3 regions of the Jeotgalibaca arthritidis genome follow, and region 3 is predicted to be linked to each of the others. Evidence: predicted binding sites of a transcription regulator. Region 3 holds the regulator's gene; each other region holds the start of a gene.
The links. Region 3 encodes Rex, which represses fermentation and respiration genes when NADH is low (regulators of the CRP and FNR family bind a similar motif). Its sites were predicted from a motif close to TTGTGAANTANTTCACAA; they were not measured.
Positions count from the first base shown of each region.

Region 1: a site for Rex is predicted at 1,314-1,331, ahead of pflB (formate C-acetyltransferase). Genes of this name have one in related genera too.
Region 2: a site for Rex is predicted at 1,177-1,194, ahead of ald (alanine dehydrogenase). Genes of this name have one in related genera too.

Region 1 is NZ_CP049740.1:2,154,086-2,157,377, forward strand. It holds gene parC (DNA topoisomerase IV subunit A) at 1-1,089, shown strand, start outside; gene pflB (formate C-acetyltransferase) at 1,361-3,292, shown strand, end outside.
Region 2 is NZ_CP049740.1:1,564,773-1,568,064, forward strand. It holds gene G7057_RS07955 (cobalamin B12-binding domain-containing protein) at 1-1,001, shown strand, start outside; gene ald (alanine dehydrogenase) at 1,255-2,370, shown strand; gene G7057_RS07965 (ABC transporter permease) at 3,261-3,292, shown strand, end outside.
Region 3 is NZ_CP049740.1:1,346,097-1,349,388, reverse strand. It holds gene groL (chaperonin GroEL) at 1-139, opposite strand, end outside; gene groES (co-chaperone GroES) at 166-450, opposite strand; gene G7057_RS06955 (CPBP family intramembrane glutamic endopeptidase) at 662-1,333, shown strand; gene G7057_RS06950 (YdiK family protein) at 1,370-1,576, shown strand; gene G7057_RS06945 (redox-sensing transcriptional repressor Rex) at 1,610-2,239, opposite strand; gene G7057_RS06940 (ABC-F family ATP-binding cassette domain-containing protein) at 2,561-3,292, shown strand, end outside.

The DNA of each region.
Region 1 (3,292 bases), 810 kb from region 3:
TTATTACGTGTGATGAAAAATGAACTAAATGATGTGAAGAAAAAATACGCAACGCCAAGATTGTCTGTTGTTGAAGAAGAAATTGAAGAAATTAAGATTGAAACAGAAGTTTTAATTCCAGAAGAAGAGGTCTTTGTTGTCTTAACTCAAGAAGGTTACTATAAACGCACAACTTTACGATCTTTCGCTGCCAGCGAACGAGATGATGTTGGGCTTCGTGAAGGAGATCAACCATTGTTAATTGAAAAAGCATCAACCTTAGATGCTATTGCAATTTTTACTAGCAAGGGCGATTACATGCATTTTCCAATTCACGAATTACCTGAATTAAAATGGAAAGACATGGGTCATCACTTATCACAAAGTATCCCATTCTCAAGTAATGAAGAAATTATCGCTGCTAAAGTTATTCGTCATGATGAACCGTTAACAGATAAACAAACGGTTGTCTTCATGACAAAAGAAGGTATGATGAAACGTTCACTGTTATCAGATTATCAAAGCTTTAGAGGCTATAAACGAAAGAAAACAACAGCGATTAAGCTAAAAACAGAAACTGATAGTGTCACTAATATTTACTTTGTTGATGAAACAAATACGTCTCATGAAGTATTGTTGATTACAAACGGCGGCTTTAGCTTGCGTTACTTACTCGATGAAGTATCACCAACGGGCTTACGAACAAGTGGTGTTAAAGCCATTAACCTAAAGGCAGATGATTATGTTGTCGGTGGTGCAGTCTTTGATCTAGACGATGAAAAGTATCCAATCTTAATCTTGACGCAACGTGGCAATGCTAAACGTTTTAGAACTGGAGAAATCCCTCGTTTAGGAAGAGCAAAACGCGGCTTAATGTTGATTAAAGAATTAAAGGCTAACCCACACCGAATTATCTTCGTCGATGCGGGAACAGATGCTAACAGTTTATACGCCCTTCGGACAACGAGAGGGCAAGATAAAGAAGTCTATAGCAAGTCTATTCCATTTACTGCTCGCTACACTAATGGTAGTGCTCTTCTTGCAGAACGAGATGAAGGCAACATTTTTACCATTAAAAAAATACATGACCTTTCACAATTAGAAGGATAAAGTAACACAAATTAGTACAGAAACAGACTGTTGTATAATACAGGCTGTTTCTTTTTTTTAAAAAATTTGTCTAAAAGGTGAATAAAATACGATGTTTGACGTTTGATAAAACGCTGTTAAATCAATGTTTTATCGGGTTTCTTCACACGTTTTAAATAAATAAAACAAAAAGCTTGAAAAGTGTTGCACAATCATTTTAACGTGTTATAATAGTGGCATAAAGTGTGTTACATAAATCACAATAAGCTATTTAAAATAGGGGGCAATACAAATGGAACAATGGCAAGGCTTTAAAGGTAAAACATGGAAAGAAGAAGTTGATGTTCGTGACTTTATTCAACAAAACTATACACCTTACGTAGATGGGGCTGACTTCTTAGAGGGTCCAACAGAAGCTACTAACTCGCTATGGGCACAAGTTATGGATTTAACAAAACAAGAGCGCGATGCTGGTGGCGTTCTAGACATGGATACAAAAATTGTATCAACGATTACATCTCATGGTCCTGGTTACTTAAACAAAGACAAAGAAAAAGTTGTCGGTGTTCAAACTGACGAACCATTTAAACGATCATTACAACCATTTGGTGGTATTCGTATGAGTGAGCAATCAGCAGAAGCTTACGGTTATGAAATTGATGCGGAAGTATCTAAAATTTTCCGTGACTACAGAAAAACACATAATCAAGGTGTATTCGATGCTTACACACCAGAAATGCGTGCAGCACGTTCAAATAAAGTTATTACAGGTTTGCCAGATGCTTATGGACGTGGCCGTATTATCGGAGACTACCGTCGTGTAGCACTATATGGTGTTGACTTCTTAATGCAAGAAAAACTAAAAGATTATGCAGTGGTAGGAAACGGTACAATGTCAGAAGATATTATCCGTCTACGTGAAGAAATGAGCGAGCAATACCGTGCATTGAAACAATTAAAAGAACTTGGAAATATTTATGGTTTTGATATTTCAAGACCTGCTGAAACAGCACAGGAAGCGTTCCAATGGTTATACCTTGGTTATCTAGCAGCTGTAAAACAACAAAATGGTGCGGCTATGTCTCTAGGACGTGTATCAACATTCTTAGACATCTACATTCAACGTGATCTTGAGAATGGTACATTGACTGAAATCGAAGCACAAGAAATTGTTGACCACTTTGTTATGAAATTACGTTTGGTTAAATTTGCACGTACACCTGATTACAACGAATTATTCTCAGGAGACCCAACATGGGTAACAGAGTCAATTGGTGGTATGGGTGAAGATGGTCGTACATTAGTGACAAAGAGTAGCTTCCGTTTCTTGCAAACACTTAAAAATATGGGAACAGCTCCAGAACCAAACTTGACTGTGTTATGGTCAACACATTTGCCTGAAGCATTCAAAAAATTCTGTGCTCATATTTCGATTGAAACAAGCTCAATCCAATACGAAAATGATGATGTGATGCGTCTAGAGTGGGGCGATGATTACGGTATTGCATGTTGTGTGTCAGCTATGCGTATTGGTAAACAAATGCAATTCTTTGGTGCTCGTGCCAACTTAGCGAAAACACTTCTATATGCGATTAACGGTGGTGTAGATGAAGTAACTAAGAAACAAGTTGGTCCTAAATACCAACCAATTACATCTGAATACTTAGACTACGATGAAGTAATGGAGAAATATGACTTAATGAATGAATGGGTTGCAGGATTGTACCTCAATACATTGAATGTTATTCATTATATGCATGACAAATATAGCTATGAAGATCTAGAAATGGCGCTTCATGATACACATATCGTTCGTACAATGGCAACAGGTATTGCTGGCTTCTCTGTAGCGATTGATTCATTATCAGCTATTAAACATGCTAAAGTAAAGGTTATTCGTGATGAAGATGGTATCGCTGTAGATTTCGAAATAGAAGGCGACTATCCAAAATATGGTAATAATGATGACCGTGCTGATGATATTGGTGTTTGGTTATTGAAAGACTTCATGAGTAAAGTGAAGAAACACAAAACTTACCGTGATGCAAAACATACAACATCAATTTTAACGATTACATCAAATGTTGTTTACGGTAAGAGTACAGGAGCAACACCAGATGGCCGTAAAGCGGGTGTCCCATTTGCGCCAGGAGCAAACCCATTACACGGTAGAGATACACATGGTGCTCTAGCAAGTTTATCATCAGTTGCTAAAATCCCTTAC
Region 2 (3,292 bases), 220 kb from region 3:
TTGAAATGGCTCAAGTATATGAAGACCACCTCAATATCGCTTGGCACGCCCTGTCATTATGGTGGTTTAATAAGATGGACGGCAGGGGTCCTAATGATGTCTATCAAAATTTAAAGAACCATATCGAAACAATGGCCTATATCGCTAAAACGGACAAGCCCTTTGAACCCAATACGCCTCACCATTTTGCCTTTAGAGGGGCGGATGATACCACCTATGTCCTGTCTGCTTATCTAGCTGCTAAACTAGCAAAAAAAATGGGCATCAAAACCTTTATCCTGCAAGTCATGTTAAATACTCCCCGCTACACTTGGGGGATTCAAGACTTAGCAAAAGCCAGAGCTATGCTAGCTTTAATCAAACCGCTCGAAGACGACCATTTTAAAGTCATCTTACAACCTCGAGCAGGACTGGATTATTTTTCACCTGACCTAGACCAAGCGCGTGCTCAACTCGCTGCAGTGTCTGCCCTTATTGATGACATTGAGCCAAGCAATGAACAAAGCCCACCGCTACTTCATGTGGTCAGCTATTCAGAAGCCGCTCATTTGGCGACACCGCCCATCATCAATGAGAGCGTCCAAATTACCCACTATGCAATTCAGCGCTACCGCCAACTGAAAAGGGAAGGCCTTGTTGCTGATATGAGCCAAAACGATGACGTCGCCAACCGTACCGAACAACTGATTAAAAAAGTAACCCATTTAGTCAATGCGATTGAATCCCATATTCCAAACCCTTATTCCGCAGAAGGCTTCTATATCATCTTTGCCAGTGGATTTATGCCGACGCCATATATTTGGGCTGAAAAAGAAGAATTTCAATTTGCTACCCATTGGCGGACGAAACCAATAAAAGGCGGCGTCCAAGTTGTCGATCAAGATGGTCAAACAGTATCTGCCCAGCAAATTGCTGATTTTGCTATTAAAAATATCCCTGAAATCACTTATCGATTGCAGCAAAAAAAGGCTATTTTTTTGTCTAATAATCAAAAATTATAAAAAAGTTTCATTTTTTTAACTTCGTGATATAATAACAAAGTAATCGTTTTCTAATCATCTTTTCATCCATTAATTAATGCGGATGTTTTGAATGAAGTGTAGAAAAGTGTTAAGGTATTAGAGAGAAATGACACATTCAGCTATCTTTTGTATCAAAATAAAGCGAACAAATATTTTGGTTGAAATTTCACAATGTCATTAAATAGAAGCGTATGTAGATAGTTGAAAACAAAAAATTGGAGGAATATAGTTTATGCTAATCGGAATACCGAAAGAAGTTAAGAACAACGAGAATCGTGTAGGAATTACACCACTTGGGGTCGAATTGCTCGTTCAAAACGGCCACACAGTTATGGTGGAAACTAACGGAGGCGTTGGTTCCGGATTCACTGATGAGCAATATCGCGAAGCTGGTGCGACCATTGAAGAAACTGCAGAAAAAGTTTGGTCTGCAGAGATGATCATTAAAGTAAAAGAACCTTTAGAATCAGAATATAAATATTTTAGAAAAGACTTAATTCTTTTCACTTACTTGCACTTAGCGAATGAGCCTGCTTTAGCAACGGCTCTAGAAGAAGCAGGGGTTGTCGCAATTGGTTATGAAACGATGATTGGAGAAGCTGGCGACCTGCCACTATTAAACCCAATGAGTGTGATTGCTGGTCGTTTATCAGTACAAATCGGGGCACAATTCTTAGAAAGCCAATACGGCGGTAAAGGTGTGCTTATTGGAGGCGTACCAGGTGTTAGAAACGGAAAAGTTGTCATCATCGGTGGTGGTGTATCTGGACGTAACGCCTTGCAAATCGCGTTAGGTATGGGCGCTCATTGTACCGTTTTAGATGTGAAACCAGAAGTCTTGAGTGAAATCGAAGACCTATACGGAAGTGAAGTCGTAACCTTAATGTCTAACGAAGTAAACATCGCCAATGCCATTAAAGATGCCGATATTGTTGTGGGGGCTGTTTTAATCCCAGGACGTAAAGCACCAACATTAGTTTCAGAAGAAATGGTAGCTGACATGCAACCCGGATCTGTCATTGTCGATATTGCAGTTGACCAAGGTGGTATTTTCGCTACGGAAGATCACGTGACATCTCATGATGATCCGATTTACGTGAAACATGGTGTCTTACACTATGCTGTTCCGAATATGCCAGGTGCAGTATCACGCACATCAACCATTGCTTTGACTAACGTTACCTTGCCATATGCTGTTAAAATTGCTAACCAAGGTCATGTTGAAGCTGCTAAAGCTGATTCAACTATTTTAACTGGATACAACGTCTTCCAAGGTAAAATAACCAATAAAGATGTCGCAGAATCGTTGGAAAAAGAATACGTTGCTATTGAAGAATTAATCAAATAAGAAAAAGCCGCTCGTGAGAGCGGCTTTTTTGTGTCCAAATGTAAGATACAGCTCATTTTTTATAGACTAGGGGATTATAAGTTCAGCCATCAATGTCTAGCTCCCAAGTCCTGGCCTACTGAAAAAAAGATAAATTTGCCCCATTGCGCGCTTCGCTGCTCGCTAACGCATATCATTCGACTAACCCGCTGAAGCGTGAAGTCTCCTGACAATTCAGGGTCAAATTTCCTATTTTTTCATAGGCCAATGCGGACTTGTCCGCTTTTCTTATAGCTGTATCGACAGGATTGTCGGCAGAGTGATCAGCGATATGGGTTACTTTTTTAAATTATTTCAAAAGGAATGTTAAGTCGTTTACTTGAGCCATCTGAAATTGAAGCAACTGCACTATTCTTAGCATCAGACGGTGCCACAGCGATTACTGGCGAATCAAGGAACTTCAGCACATAAAAACATTCTGAACTTCCTCAAACTAGCAAAATGAGTGAATAGAACGTCCAAAATGTATTTATATTCACTCAAACCAGCAAAATGAGTGAATAGAACCGCCAAAAAGCATTTCTATTCACTCAAATCAAGCTAAATAGTTAACAGTGCAGCAAAAAGCCACCCCACAGAGCCTTTTGCTGCACTATTAAAAAAAAAACGAGCTGTTTATTTAGTTTTTTGAAAAAAATAGATTATAATGGTGTCAATTGTTTGAACTTATCTCAACAAAGGGATAAAGTATCAAAATGGGCCGGGAAAAATGAAGCAGCTAGCTGATGATTTTAGCTAGCTACTATCGTTCGATTTTTCTTGTATATAATGAGAGGGGAAAGGGAACATGTTGTAATGTTTCTGAATGATATACAGATAAAAAATAAAAATTGAATATAGGAGATAGAAAAATGTTCTTAGCATGGAATGAAATTAAACACTC
Region 3 (3,292 bases):
GCGGCGAACCGTATGCTTTCTCTAAAACAACGTTACGTCCTTTTGGTCCAAGTGTTACTTTTACTGTATTTGCTAGTATATCAACGCCTCTTAGTAAGGCTGCACGAGCGTCTTCAGAAAATTTAATATCTTTAGCCATTATTTCTATTCACCTCATCAATTTAATTAGTCAATAATTGCAACGACATCTGTTTCTTTAATAACGAGATAATCTTTGCCTTGGTATTTAATATCGGTACCGGAATATTTTTCAAAAAGAACACGGTCCCCTTCTTTAACAACCATGTCAATCTTTGTACCGTTGTCAGTTACTCGTCCTTCGCCCGTTGCAATCACAATACCTGTTTGTGATTTTTCTTGTGCTGAAGATGGTAACACCAGCCCTCCGACTGTTTGCTCCTCTTCTTGAGCAACTTCAATGATAACGCGGTTTCCTAATGGTTTTAACACAAATATCCCTCCATAATCTATCATTTGAATTAGCACTCTCATCTAACGAGTGCTAATCTATGACTCTATATTAATCAAATCTACTAGTGAATGCAAGACAAAACTATTATTTTTTTTTAAAATTGTGATATACTTTCATATAGACTTTAAACTTCACGTTATTGAAGAAAAAGCATCCTTGCTTTTTAACTTTAACAGAAAGGTGAGATTTATGAAAAAGAAACTTTCTACAGCGACTAAAATTATTTTTGTTTACATCGCTGCTCAGCTATTACCCCTTCCCTTAATGTTTTTATTCCTAGAAAATCGTCAAATTGAAATGAGGTTGAATTTAACCATTTTATTTGCCTTTTTAGGAACAATTGGGATGATTTTACTCAACCGAACTAAGGAATGGACTCCTTCAACAGAACTAACGGATAAACCATCTGCACCTACTAAAAAGATTGTGTTATGGGGATTAATTGGATTTGTCGGCTCAATTGTACTTCAAATTGTAACGTCTCTAATTGAAATGGCTGTCTTTAACGTCTCTTCTGAATCGGTCAATACACAAACCTTGTTAGACACCGCTAGTGACTATCCTTTCTTAATTTTTATGATTGTTTTATTTGGACCAATCATGGAAGAATTTGTCTTTAGAAAAGCGATTTTTGCCCAACTCTCTTCATCAAGTGTCGGAATTGTCGGATCAGCTGTCATCAGCTCATTGTTGTTCGCCTTTATCCACTTTGATGGTCATATGCTTGTTTACGGGTCTTTAGGATTATGGTTTTGCTATTTATACTTTAAAACCAATAACATCTTTACCCCTATCATGGCGCATGCTTTAATGAATGCTTATGCCAGCTTACCGCTTTATTTCCCTGAGCTGTTTCAATAACCGCTTATTATTTATGTTTGTTTAGAAAGGAATCTCATGACTTTAAAAGATATTCTCATCCAAATCGGTATGAAATTTGTTTTTGGTTTGCTATTTGTCTACTTTGCCGTTGATAGTGTCAACACATCAGGCTGGGGCTTTTTAGCTATTCTAAGTATTCTATTCGCTACAAATAATATTGTTAACGGCATTAGAATGCTTGATACGTATTATAAAATCAAGAAAAATATCGATCCTAAATAAAAAACAGTTAAGCCGCAGCTTAACTGTTTTTTATTAGGAAATATTATTATCTAAGAAATAAATCAATGTTTGCAATTCATTCGTTAAATCAACATTTTGAATACGAACATCTTCTGGAACTGATAATCGAATCGGAGTAAAGTTCATGATACCTTTTATACCAGCCTCAGTTAAATCATTAGTCGCTTTTTGAGCAACATTTTGAGGGACTGTTAAAATGGCAACATCGATTTGTTGGATGCGTAGTTGTTCAATCATTTCAGACATATCATAAACAGGAACACCACTAACGATTTTGCCAACAATTTCTTCGTTCACATCAAAAGCACAACTGATGCGCACATTATTGCTCAAGTGGAAGTTGTAATTTAATAAAGCATGACCTAAATTACCTACTCCGATAAGAGCAACGTTTGTTAATCGGTCTTGGTTTAATGTTTTACTGAAGAAATCAAGTAGATACTCCACATCATAACCGTATCCTCTTTTTCCTAAAGCACCGAAATAAGAGAAGTCACGACGGATAGTCGCACTGTCCACCTTGACAGCTTCACTTAATTCATTTGATGAAATTCTTGCTTTTCCTGCGTTATGCAGATATCTCAAATAACGGTGATAAATTGGCAACCGTCTGGCAGTTGCTCTTGGTATTTCTGTTGACATTACAACGCTCCCTTTCAGCATAACGTTTTAAATCTATATAAAAAAGAATAATCACATAATCTTAGCAATCTAATACATAATAACATTATAGCACCACATTGTGAAATATCTAGTATTTTGCTCTAATTTGTATCTTTTTGTGAAAAAAATTCTTTGTTTTCCTTATTTTAATAAGCTTTAAATAAAAGTAGCGACATTATTCACAATCATTAGCTTTTCTATTAATGTTCCTATCTCTTGTTAAAATTCTATGATAAAATGAAATGGCATGTTCTTATTTGACATTTTAACGACCATTATATAGAGAAAGAGGATACACCTATGATATTATTGCAAGGCCAAAATCTTGCGCGTCATTTCGGTTCAACAGTCCTATTTGAAAATATTCAAATTACCATTCAAGATCAAGAGAGAATTGCCTTGGTCGGCCGTAACGGTGCTGGTAAATCGACTTTATTAAAAATACTAGCTGATTTTGAACCCACAGATGAAGGCAAGATTGCCAAGAAAAAAGATCTCCGTATTGGTTACTTAGACCAATACAGTACAGTTGATTCCGACAATACCATTTGGGAAGAAATGTTGTCGGTCTTCGAACCTATTATTAAACTAACGAAAGAAGCTGAAGAAGCAGCCCATGCCTTGACCGATGAAACGTTGATGCAAGACACTCTAGCCTTTGAAGCAGCTCTAAAACGGTATGATAGCTTGCAACAAGAAATTCAAGAAAAGAATGCTTACGGCTACGAGTCAGAAATCCGTTCAGTTCTACACGGCTTCCGTTTTTACGAGGAAGACCACCAACGACCTGTTTCGCAACTCTCCGGCGGTCAAAAGACACGCCTAGCACTTGCAAAAATCCTACTCGAAAAAAATGATTTACTTATTTTGGACGAGCCAACTAACCATTTGGACATTGATACATTAGCTTGGTTAGAAAACTACCTAATCGCTTATCGTGGCACCTTGCTTATCGTATCTCACGATCGCTACTTTTTAGATAAAGTGGCCACCAGTGTCTACGAAATTAGCCGCAATCGCATCCATTATTAC